2 linked regions of the Alloacidobacterium dinghuense genome follow. Each later gene encodes a partner of the first gene's protein in a complex. Links are inferred from orthologs where the notes say so. Each region holds a gene or a part of one and is shown in the gene's direction. Other genes may lie near its edges.

Evidence for each region.
Region 2: the proteins of dnaB (region 1) and dnaG are in contact, whole or in part, in a crystal structure (PDB 2R6A), measured with the Geobacillus stearothermophilus proteins. The link is inferred for Alloacidobacterium dinghuense from one-to-one orthologs. Residues at the interface, in WP_033016901.1 of Geobacillus stearothermophilus: Ser13, Glu15, Ala16, Gln18, Glu91, Leu92, Asp94, Ala95, Val96, Pro97, Thr98, Ala99, Ala100, Asn101, Tyr104, Tyr105, Ile108; in WP_049624496.1 of Geobacillus stearothermophilus: Lys456, Leu457, Leu458, Pro459, Ala460, Asn463, Ala464, Leu467, Leu535, Leu536, Ile537, Ala538, Gln544, Glu545, Asp548, Tyr549, His552.

What each region holds. Positions count from the first base shown.
Region 1 is NZ_CP060394.1:5,442,034-5,447,801, forward strand. What follows is about bases 1,110-4,065. They hold dnaB (replicative DNA helicase), read left to right. Parts: upstream 1,110-1,865; coding sequence 1,866-3,266; downstream 3,267-4,065. Other genes in these bases: H7849_RS22775 (nuclear transport factor 2 family protein), read right to left, coding at 1,110-1,564; H7849_RS22785 (hypothetical protein), read left to right, coding at 3,272-3,445; H7849_RS22790 (hypothetical protein), read left to right, coding at 3,703-3,972; H7849_RS22795 (30S ribosomal protein S1), read right to left, coding at 4,050-4,065. Outside these bases: serA (phosphoglycerate dehydrogenase), read left to right, coding at 1-1,002; more of H7849_RS22775, read right to left, coding at 1,055-1,109; more of H7849_RS22795, read right to left, coding at 4,066-5,768. UniProt on the Escherichia coli protein: The main replicative DNA helicase, it participates in initiation and elongation during chromosome replication. Travels ahead of the DNA replisome, separating dsDNA into templates for DNA synthesis.
Region 2 is NZ_CP060394.1:4,674,950-4,680,755, forward strand. Bases 1,187-4,180 are described here. They hold dnaG (DNA primase), read left to right. Parts: upstream 1,187-1,801; coding sequence 1,802-3,559; downstream 3,560-4,180. Other genes in these bases: H7849_RS19365 (IS5 family transposase), read left to right, coding at 1,187-1,250; H7849_RS19375 (hypothetical protein), read left to right, coding at 3,631-4,180. Outside these bases: more of H7849_RS19365, read left to right, coding at 159-1,186; more of H7849_RS19375, read left to right, coding at 4,181-4,563; H7849_RS19380 (NINE protein), read right to left, coding at 4,624-5,058; H7849_RS19385 (AI-2E family transporter), read left to right, coding at 5,218-5,806. UniProt on the Escherichia coli protein: RNA polymerase that catalyzes the synthesis of short RNA molecules used as primers for DNA polymerase during DNA replication.

The sequences.
Region 1 (5,768 bases):
GTCGGATTCACTCCGCAGACTACGGGCATCATCAACGAAAAGACCATTGCGACAATGAAGAAAGGCGTGCGCATAATCAATTGCGCCCGCGGCGAATTGATTATCGAAGAGGCTTTGGCTGAAGCGCTGAAGAGCGGCCATATTGCTGGTGCGGCTCTCGACGTCTTCCACCAGGAGCCGCCGAAGAACTCGCCGTTCTTTGGACTGGAAAATGTCATTCTCACGCCGCACATCGCGGGATCTACCGCAGAAGCTCAGGAGGCTGTCGGCGTGCAGATCGCATTGCAAGTGCGCGAATATCTGAAGCTGGGCGTGGTGCAGAATGCGGTGAACCTGCCCTCACTCTCGCATGAGGAGTATCTCGAGGTTGCGCCATACATCGAAATGGCAGGGCGCCTTGGAACCTTTCTTGCTCAATTTCCCGAGAGCGGTATCGAGAGCATCGAGCTTTCGTACAGTGGGCGCGTCGCTGAGGGCAAGACCGAGCTGATCCGCAACAGTGCGATCGCCGGCATTCTCGGTCACTCGGAGAGCGTGAATCGCATTAATGCCGCTGCGATTGCAGCTGAGCGCGGTATCCGCATTCACGAAGAGAAAAAGGAAGCAACCAACGGCGGCGCTGGCAGTGTGTTGAAACTGACGCTGCATACGCCGCATTCCGATTTCACGGCCAGCGCCTCGGTCCTGCATGGCGTTTCGGCGCGGCTGCTAAGTCTTGACGGTATCGACATTGAAGCGCCATTGCAGGGGGCACTGCTTACGATTCACAATCGAGACGTACCCGGCGTGATCGGGCGCGTAGGCACGATTCTCGGCGATCACCAGGTGAACATTGCCAACTTTGCATTAGGTCGCTCAGACAGCAGCCGTCGCGTGCCCCAGGGAAATGCGCTTGCCGTTGTCCAGATAGACGGAGCAATTACCGATGCTGCGCTTGAGGAATTGCGCGGGGTAGATGCGATCCTTCAGGTGCACTTGGTGAACTTGAACGGCGGGAAATAGAGCGCCGCTTACGGCTAAAGCGATCAAGCCCGCTTTGCGCGGGCTTTTTTCTTTACTGTTGTGGCTGTTGCTGCTGCTGAGCTGTCTGCGGGTCACCCGGGGGTGGCGCCGGTTGTTGCTTGGCGGAATCAGCGCCTTTGAAAAGGAACGGAACGTGGAAGGGCAGATCGGCGTTGCTCTTCTTCGCAGCCTTCTGCTTCGCGCTCGAGTCTTCAGCAACGACCGTGCGTTGCGAGTTGATGCAGAGCCAGTTCGAACGTACGCGCTGGAAAACGTGTGTGAAGATACCGCGCTCTTCTAGTGTCTCCGGGCCGTTTTTGCGGCGCGTGATGTACGTGCCGTTCACGACGGCAATATCTCCCAGCATGCGCGCACTGATCACCCGTTGCTCCATGGTGAGCGGATCTGTTGTCTTCGTATAGAGCAGAGCGATCTGCTGGTTGCGGGTGCTCACCTCACCACTTGCCGAGATGCCGACGTAGAGCGGCGATAGCAACAGCTCCAAGCCGTACTGATCGCGCTTGACGACGGCATCGCTCCACTGATCTTCGAGCTTCTGCATCTCTTTTATTTCAACGGATTGCGAAGCGTTCGCGGTGGCGGGCGTAACGGCGACAGGGCTTTGCGCGAAGCACGAACCAGCGAGAGTGCAAAGTGCCAGGGAGAACAGGGAATTCCGAATAAACATTTGCTTCATAATTGCATTAGGGCAACTACCCTTATGATATCGCCTCCAGTCGATTAGACGAAAGATATACGAGAAATCTGCATTTCTTGCGGCGAAAAAATGCACACAACCGCCCGGTTTTCAACTAGGTTCGCGCTGTATGCCTGGTCATCCTAGTGGCCTAAACTAGAGCTTCATGGCCACGACTCCCGACATTGCATTTGAGCGCGGATTGCCCGCGAGCATTGACGCTGAACGCTCAATCCTGGGCGCGATTCTGCTCGATAACCACTCTTATAACGAAGCAGCGGAAAAGATTGGCGCGGATGACTTTGCGCTCGATTCGCACCGGCGCATCTTCGGCCGCATGGCCGAGCTGATCGACGCGGGCCGCGCCGTTGATATCGTTACCCTCTCGGAAGAACTGGCCAAGCGAAAGGAAGTCGAAGCTGTCGGCGGGGTCGCTTATCTAGCCTCGCTGACGGAGGGTTTGCCGCGTCGCCTCTCGATTGAAGAATACGTCCGCATCGTCAAGGACAAGTCCCTTTTGCGGCAGCTTATCAACATCTGCTCGACTGCGATCACGCGCGCGGCTGATCAGGGCGAAGAAGCGCTTGAGGTATTGAATGCCGCTGAGAGCGGGCTGCTCGAAGTCACCGAACGCGGTATTACACGGGGCTTCGCCAGTATTCCGGAGATTGTCCGCGATTCGTTCGGCACGATCGACAATTTATACAAAGAAGGCCGTGAAGTCACCGGCCTGGCCACACACTTTGTCGATTTCGACCGCATGACAAGCGGCTTGCAGGCATCGGAGTTGATTATCATCGCTGCGCGCCCGTCAATGGGTAAAACGGCGTGGGCTATTAACATTGCGCAGAACGCGGCAGTGACGGGTGGAAAGGTGGTCGCCGTCTTTTCGCTCGAAATGTCGAAGGAGTCGCTCCTGCGACGCATGCTGGCCTCACAGGCGTTGGTTGACTCACAGAAGATTCAAAAGGGCTTCCTGCTGCGCGAAGATCAACAGAAGCTTACGCACGCACTTGAACAACTCGCCGAATCGAAAATGTTTATCGACGACACTCCCGGGATTTCGCTGACAGAAATGCGCGCCAAGGCGCGCCGTCTGCGACAGATGAACGGGTCTCTGGATCTCATTGTGGTTGATTACCTGCAGCTGATGACGGCCAGCGTCGGTGGGCCGGGCGCGAAGCGGTATGAGAACCGCACGCAGGAAGTCTCGGCCATTTCTCGTGGACTTAAGGCCTTGGCGAAAGAGCTACAGGTTCCGGTGATTGCACTGTCTCAGCTAAGCCGTGCATCGGAGCAACGTGGAGGCGATAAGAAGCCGATGCTTTCCGACTTGCGTGAATCAGGCTCGATCGAACAGGATGCCGACGTCGTTGCCTTCATTCATCGCGAGGCTTATTACAACCGCGATGAGAACGGCCAGCCCGATCCGGACACGGAGAACAAGGCTGAGATCATCATTGCCAAGCAGCGTAACGGCCCGACGGGATCCGTTCATCTCGCATACCTCTCGAAATGCACGCGATTTGAGAACCTCGCCTACGGCCAGGATGGCGGGGACTACTAGCCTGCATGGATTTCTTCAGTGGCGGCATTATTGGATTCTTCTTCGGCTTCGGTTTTGGCGTTGGATGTGCATTGGCTGTGATGTATTCCATCTACACCGGTGGCTACCAGAAGGCCATTGAGGACTCACTACGCGAAGAAAAATCAGACCGTTACCGTCATTGGCTGCCGAAAATCTAGGCGAAGCTCGCAAAAGAGCGATTTAAGGCTTGATTTTCGAATCTCCCGTGTGGGAGTATCTACAGTCCCCCGGAAGACAGGGGAAATAAAAATTCGCAATGCATTGATGAAGACAGCACTTATCGACAGCTAGCCTCCTCCTTCGCAGCATCCAAGAACAAGAAACGATGCGCGGCATCGAAACAGAATCAGCGCTGGCAATGGCTCCCCATCCATCCCTGTTCTGATCAGCCTTGATTGATTTGAAGGAGAAACCTATGCAGGTGTTTTGCCTGGCAACCGTTGAAACAGCTGATGTTCAGTGCAAAGTGTGCGGGCAGAATTACGCGCTTTATTTTGAGTGCAAGTCGCACGAAGAGCGCCAGCAGGCCCTGCAAATGGTTGTTGACACCCTCGATCAACACCATGCAGAGAGTCCAGAGTCCACCGTTCATCCCGACAAGGCCTTTAATGTGCCTGCGTGGCATGGCGTTGCCCACATGTCGGGTGCGGCAATTCTCGGCGGTGCCCCGCCCTGGGCAGCGTGACCAGGCATTTATTTTGTTGCTTGAAAACAGGAACGCCACCCCGAAGGGTGGCGTTTTGAGTTTCGTTCCAGTGCAACTTACTGCTCGCGCTTCCAGTTGACAAGGTCGCCGAGCGTTGTCGTCGAGCTTGAAACCGGCTGCTTGTAAGACTCGACTTCCGCACGGCTGGCTTCTTCGCCGACAGCGCGGAGGCTGAGGCCGACTTTCTTCTCATCCTGATTCATCTTGATGATCTTGAATTCGTGCTCCTGCCCCGCTTCAAGCTTCACCGGAGTGCCGTGGTTGTCGGTTGCTTCGGAAACGTGGCACAGACCTTCAACGCCCTCAGCAATCTCAACGAACGAACCGAACTGCGCCGACCGCAGCACCTTGCCGTGAACCACATCGCCTACACGGTGCTGAGCGAAGAAGGTCTCCCAGACGTCGGGCTGCAGCTGCTTGATTCCGAGCGAGAGACGGCGATTTTCTGGCTCTACGCCAAGAACAACAGCCTTCACCTTCTCGCCCTTCTTCAGAACTTCCGAAGGATGCTTGACGCGCTTGGTCCAGCTCAGGTTCGAGACGTGGACAAGGCCATCGATGCCGTCCTCGATCTCGATGAAAGCACCGAAGTCGGTCAGGTTGCGCACGCGGCCTTCGACATTGGTGCCTGCCGGATAGCGTTCGACCAAGTGCTCCCACGGATTCTCGAGCAACTGCTTCATGCCGAGGGAGATGCGCCGGTCACCCGGGTTGACGGCGAGGATGACCGTCTCAACTTCGTCGCCCGGCTTGACCAGCTTCGACGGATGCTTCATCCGCTTGGACCAGGTCATTTCCGAAACGTGGACGAGGCCTTCGATGCCCTGCTCCAGCTCAACGAATGCGCCGTAGTCGGTCACGCTGAGGACGCGGCCACGAACGCGGGCGCCAATCGGATAGCGCTCGACGGCATCGAGCCACGGATCAGGCGTCAGCTGCTTGAAGCCGAGCGACACGCGCTGCTTGTCTTTGTCGAATTTGAGGACCTTGACCTGGATCTCATCGGCGACGTTGACCAGGTCGCGCGGGTGCGTCAGACGGCCCCACGACATGTCGGTGATGTGCAGCAGGCCGTCGATGCCGCCGAGGTCGACAAATGCGCCGTAGTCGGTCAGGTTCTTGACGGTCCCGGTCAGGATGCTGCCCTCTTCGAGGTGCTCCAGCGTCTTCGAGCGCTTTGAGGTCTGCTCTTCTTCCAGAATCTCCTTGCGGGAGACGACCACGTTACCGCGCTTCTTATTCAGCTTGATGACGCGGATCTCGATCTGCTGGCCGATGTAGGCGTCGAGATTGCGAACCGGGCGAATCTCTAACTGCGAACCAGGCAGGAATGCCTTGATGCCGATATCGACCGTCAAGCCACCCTTCACGCGTCCGAGAACCGTACCCGTCAGGATGGTCTTCTCGTTGGCAGCCTTCTCGATCGTGTCCCATACGCGGTGCCGCTGGGCCTTTTCGTAGCTCAGCAGGTAGCCACCTTCGGCCTCTTCGCGCTCGATGACGACTTCAACTGCGTCGCCGGGGTGCAGTTTCGGCTGACCGGCGTGGTCAACCACCTGCTCGAGCGGAATCAGGCCTTCCGACTTTAAACCGACATCGACGACGACATGCTTGTCGGTCAGCTTGATCACGGTGCCGGACACGACATGGCTATCGTCAAACGCCTGGGCTGCTGCTTCAGCAGCCTGCTCGCGGTCGAAGGACTCGAGCACAGCGGCGAAATCTTCCATGCTGTTCAGGTCGGCTTCGTCCTCAATCGAACGGACGGGCTCCGA
Region 2 (5,806 bases), 770 kb from region 1 along the record:
GCGAAATAAATCAATGGTGATCCCTTGACGGAGGAGGAGTTGGACCGTTTGTCCTGCGCAGCAGGACAGCGGTGAAAGAGCGGTGGGCTTCACAGGCTGCGGAAAAAGACTCTTTAGAGTCACTGTTTATGCAGCGGAGGATGAAGTAAGAAACAGGCATGCGTGGAGATGAGGAACAACAGAGTGGGATGTTCAGTTACGTAACGATGGAGGCTCGGATTGCATCGGATCATCCGGCGCGTCAGATTCGTTCGTTGGTGGACCGGGCATTGCAGCGGATGGATGGGGAGTTGGGGAAGCTTTATGCGAGCACAGGCCGTCCGTCGATTGCCCCCGAGCGGCTGCTGCGCGCGCAGTTGCTGATGGTGCTGTATTCGATTCGCTCGGAGCGTCAGCTGATGGAGCAGCTGAACTATAACCTGCTGTTTCGCTGGTTTGTCGGCCTGGAGATGGACGATCCGGTGTGGGACGTGACGGTGTTTACCAAGAACCGGGAGCGGCTGATCTCCGGAGGGGTGAGCCAGCAGTTGCTGCTGGCCGTGGTGGAAGAGGCCCGGGCTCACCAGTGGTTGAGCGAAGCGCACTTCACGGTGGATGGGACGCTGATCCAGGCCTGGGCTTCGACGCGCAGTTTCCAGCCGAAGAAGGAGCCGCCGCAAGCGGGCTCGGGAACTGGCGACGGAGGCCGGATTCGGTTGCGCGACAAGGTGGAGTCGAGGACCGATCCGGATGCGCGGCTTTACCGCAAGGCGGCGGCTGACCGCAGTGTTCCCAGTTATCTGGGTCACGCGTTGATGGAAAACCGCAGCGGATTAGTGATCGCAGCCGAAGCCAGTCTGGCCGCGACGGATGCGGAACGGAGGGCGGCGATCAGGCTGCTGGACCGCGGGGTGGCGCGTCCGGCTGGGGGCAGGTTTACGCTGGGGGCCGACACCCAGTATCAGGCAGCGGAGTTTATCCAGGCGCTGCGGGAGCGCTCGGTGGCTCCGCACGTCAGCGAATATGTGCACGGGAACCTGGGCAAGAATCACCTTACGGCGGCGGAGAGGTCCGATCCGTGGCGCTCAGTAAGTCAGCGCAAACGCAAGTTGATCGAGCGGGTCTTCGCCTGGAGCAAGTTGCACCGGGGGCTGCGGCAAGTGAAACTGCGCGGACTGGAGCGCGTGGACTGGTTCTACCGGCTCACCATCGCTGCATACAACCTGGTGCGCATGCGAAGGCTGATTCCGATGCAAAGCATGGCCGCTTAGGGCCGAAGTGTCTCTGGAGGCCACCAAAACGCCTTTCCAGAGACAAAAACCGCAACCGCAACAAACCGCTGCACAGGCTCAAAGCGCGAAAAAACTCTTCAGCAAGACCATACCAAGCTGAAAGCAGTCTTTTTCCGCAGCCTGTGAAGCCCCGCGTTAGGACCCGACAAAGAAGGGGCTTTAGCCCCGGGCTTTTGCCCTGCTTCTCCTTTGTCAAGGGGATGATCAGCGAGATTTTTCCTAAGCCATTCAAAACAAACATGTTATATTCAACCAATTTTGGCGTACTTTTTGGCCAGAATTGCTATTCTGGATATAGGGGGAATAAAAAGTAGAAGCACCGGCCTTTAGGCCGGTGAATTGAGAGTTATGAGGGAGGGGCTTTAGCCCCGGGCGCTTTAGAACCCACTGCTAAGTGATTGAAAACACTAGAAACGGATTAACCTCTTTCAGATCAGATAGATATCGGGGAATGATCCCCCGCTAAGTTATAGAAAACAAAGGAAACGGCCGAAACACCCGGGGGAGGGGGAGTCGGGTCCGATCACACCATGGCCTCCGACTTCGCACAGCTCGTCAAGCAACAGGCCGACATCGTCAAGATCATCGGCGACCACGTGCGTCTGAAAAAGGCCGGAGCCCAGAACTTCAGCGGCCTCTGTCCCTTTCACAAAGAGAAATCGCCATCATTTTCCGTCCACGCCACGCGCCAGTTCTTTCACTGCTTCGGCTGCGGCGTTTCTGGCGACGTCTTCTCCTTCATCCAGAAGATCGAGAACGTCAGCTTCCCCGAGTCGGTCCGATTCGTCGCGCAGAAGTGCGGCATTCCGCTTCCCAAGCGCGAATTCTCGTCGGAGGAAGAAGCGCAGGAAAGTCGGCAGCGAACGAAGCTGCTCGAATTGCATGAACTGGCCACAGCATGGTTTGAAGAGCAATTGCGCTCGCCCGAAGGAGCCTTGGCGCGCGAATATCTCTCCGGCCGCGGCCTGAAACCTGACGAGATCCAGAAGTTCCGCATCGGCTACGCGCCGGATTCGTTCCACGCCCTGCGCGAGCGCCTCCAATCCGTCGCCGATCAGGAAACCCTGCGGCTTTCCGGCCTCTTCTCCTTCAAGGAGCAGGAAGACGGCAAGCCGGGACCGCTCTACTCGCGCTTCCGCAAGCGAGTATCCTTCCCGATCGCAAACGAGTCAGGCCGCGTGATTGCCTTCACCGCGCGCGCTCTCGAAGCAGGCGAAAAAGCCGGACCAAAGTACCTGAATTCTCCCGAAACACCGCTCTATTCAAAAGGAAACGTCCTCTTCAATCTCGACAAGGCGCGGCAAGCCATCCGCGAAACCGGCTTCGCGGTGCTGGTCGAAGGCCAGATGGACTGCATCTCGGTCTATCTCGCTGGAGTGAAGAATGTGATCGCCACCAGCGGAACGGCCTTCACCGAGGCGCAGGTGCGCCTGCTTTCGCGCTACGCAACGCGCATGATCGTCAACTTCGACCCGGACACAGCGGGCGCGAATGCGGCCGAGAAATCCATCGCACTCCTCACTGAAGAAGGCTTCGAGGTGCGCGTGGTAACGCTCGAAGGCGGCCTCGACCCCGACCGCTACATCCGCGAGCACGGCACGCAGGCCTACATGACCGCTCTGCGCGCAGCGAAGCGCCACTCCGACTACCTGATCGAGCGGGCGCGGCAACTCTTTCCGCCCACAACAGCCGACGCGAAGGTGAAGGCGCTGAACTTCCTGCTGCCACACATCCGGCGCATGCCAAACCGCATCACGCGGGACGAATTCGCCGCCGATGCGGCGCAGAAGCTCGGCATAGATTCCGCCCTAGTGCGCGAGGAGCTGAAACAGGCCGCCGCGAAGCGCCGCGATTCGCTATCGCCAGTAGTCCCTGCCTTCAGCGAAGCAGAGAAGGTATTGCTGCGCGCATTGGCCTGCGCGCCGTCCGATTCAGCCTGCCAGGCTGCAATGGCAGGCTTTGACGCGAATGAACACCACTTCGAAGGATTGACAGTCACTTCCGTACTCAGGAAACTCCGGCACCGTGGTGCAGTCGATCCTATGGCCGCCGTCACCGACCCGCTTGAGCACAGTCTACTGGCGCAGGCATTGTTGGCAGAATCTGAGGCGATCAGCGCCGAGCATGTGACGGCGGCCCTCGACACGCTAAGGCACCGCCATCTGGAGCGCCGTCAGCGTGAACTCCGTGCTTCCATCACCGATGCGGAGCGCACAGGAGACTCCAGTTCTCTGCTCAAGCTGACTGCCGAGAAGCTGGCAGTTGACCGGGAGCTTCGCGGATTCTAACCGCCTGCACCCCCTTTCGGAGGCTGGGCCGACTTCGCCATTCAGGCCCTACGCCGGTAAAATAAGGGGTGATGAGTACGAATCTTGAAACAGCCCTTACGGCCACGCTGGGCAAGGCAGCGCGCGAAGCTGGATTAGCCATCCTTTCCGCAGAAGCAGGCACAGACTTCAATAATCACCCGACAGCGAAGTTCAAACTGGCGCTTTCGCCCGATGCGCCTCCTGCAAAGACGCTGCAGCTGGAGCTGAGCGACGCTTTCGACTTCCATAAGCCCGAGTTGCTTCCGGAAATGACGAGCCACCTGCGGGAAGCCGCGAAGCGCTTGCGCAATCCGCGCCCGGATGCCTATGTGACGGTTGCCGGACTTCCCGTCAGCCTCAACCAGTTCGCATGGCCCTTCCACGGTTCCACCTCCGGAGCCGATACCTACATCGTGCACGGCGTAGCACATCTGGAAGACGGCACCAACTCGCCACTCCACGTGAAGATTGCTGCCAGCATGACGGTGACTTTTGCCGAGATCGTCCCTGCTGCCGAACAGCCCTACGCCGAGACCTTTATCTACAACGCGATTCGCAAGACCTTCGATCAGGGCCAGCTTGAGTTGCTGAAGAGCGGCAACCGTCAGCCTGTTCCGGTGACCACGCGCTACTACAGCCGCTGGCAGAAGAAGTTCATCTTCACTGACACGGACGACGCGAGCCGCCTGGAGTTCCTGGAGCTGAAGGCCTACTGGCTTTCGCATGTGATGGGAAATGATCAGCCGGTATGGATCGCCGATCCACGCGATGCGCAGTATCTCAACACCACGGCTGAGGAGCTGAAGCTCATCGCCGTCGATCTCTCGAAGCGAGGATTGCTGACGCTAACGGACGACTACGCCTCTCCAACGTCGGCATTGTTGGCGCGCGCCGAAGAATATAACGCCAAGATGCACGCTGCCCTCGACATCACGAAGCCAACCTTTAACGAGGAAATGCGGGCCGGCCACACCAACATGTAAGCGCCGGTCCCTCTGTTGGGAAAACCGCGATCGAAGAACTACGCCGTCGCGGTTTTCCATCTATTGAGTGACAGCAGTGCCACAGCGGCTGCAGAATTTCACTCCAGGCGCCAGGGGCGCTCCGCAGGAAGCACAAGCGGGAGCAACGAAGGATTTTGATGGAACGATGCCCGGCACGCCGCCAGTTCCCGGCATCGCGTATTGCAGGCTCGCGGCAAGCATCGTCGCCTGTTCGGCGTTGAATTGGCGCACACGTGCTGGCATGAAGAAGCACTCGATCCAGCTGGCGATGGTGGGAATACCAGTCCAGCAGAAGAGCACATACATAATGCCGAGGCCATTACGCCGAAGATAAAAATGGTGCGCTCCGAAAGTACCAAGGAACAGCGCCAACAATACACCGACCACTTCATCTTTCTGCACTGCGGACATCTGGGCGTAAAAAACCGCCTTTTGCTCATCGGTCAGATTTCCGGTAATCCATGGAGTGGTCATTGGTTAAATTCCCTCGTTCCTGCTACTAAGCAACGATACGCATGCGTCCATAAGATGGTTCCAGATTCACATACGATCCCGCCTGCATCTGAGGAATTGTTGCACTAATCGCGGCCTTCGGTCTCTAATCGGGAAAGCTCTCCATTTCAGGTAGTCAACATGAACGGCATGGAACGTGGCGCAGGAGCCATAAGTAGAAATAAACACGGATGGCTCGGCAATGAGCCATTGCTGGTGCTTGGCCTCGTGCTGCTCACGCTTTATTTTGCTCGCGATCTGTTCATTCCGCTCGCCATGGCGCTCACGCTCAACTTCCTGCTGGCACCGGCAGTCATCCTGTTAGAGCGCTTGCGCCTCCGGCGACTGCCTGCGGTGATCCTGGTGGTACTGCTGGCCTCTGCGTTCATTGGGGTAGTTGGCTGGGTTGTGGTTCGACAACTACTGGACGTCGCCAGTGACCTGCCGAGTTACCGCCAGAATATCGACGAGAAGCTGTCCTCGATCCACGCACCGACGGCAGGGCCGGTAGGGAGTGCTATTTACGGGATCAAGCTTCTCAACCAGGATCTATTTGGCGCCAAACTGTCGCAACCTCTTCCAGCCCCTGAATCAGACAAAACTCGAAACACTCGTCGCACTCGTGCAGCAGTGCCCACAAGCACTGCTCCCACGCAGGTCGTAGTTGTTCAGCCGCCGACGAGCGATCGCGCCTATGCTCAGCAACTGCTCAAGCCAATCATCAAACCCC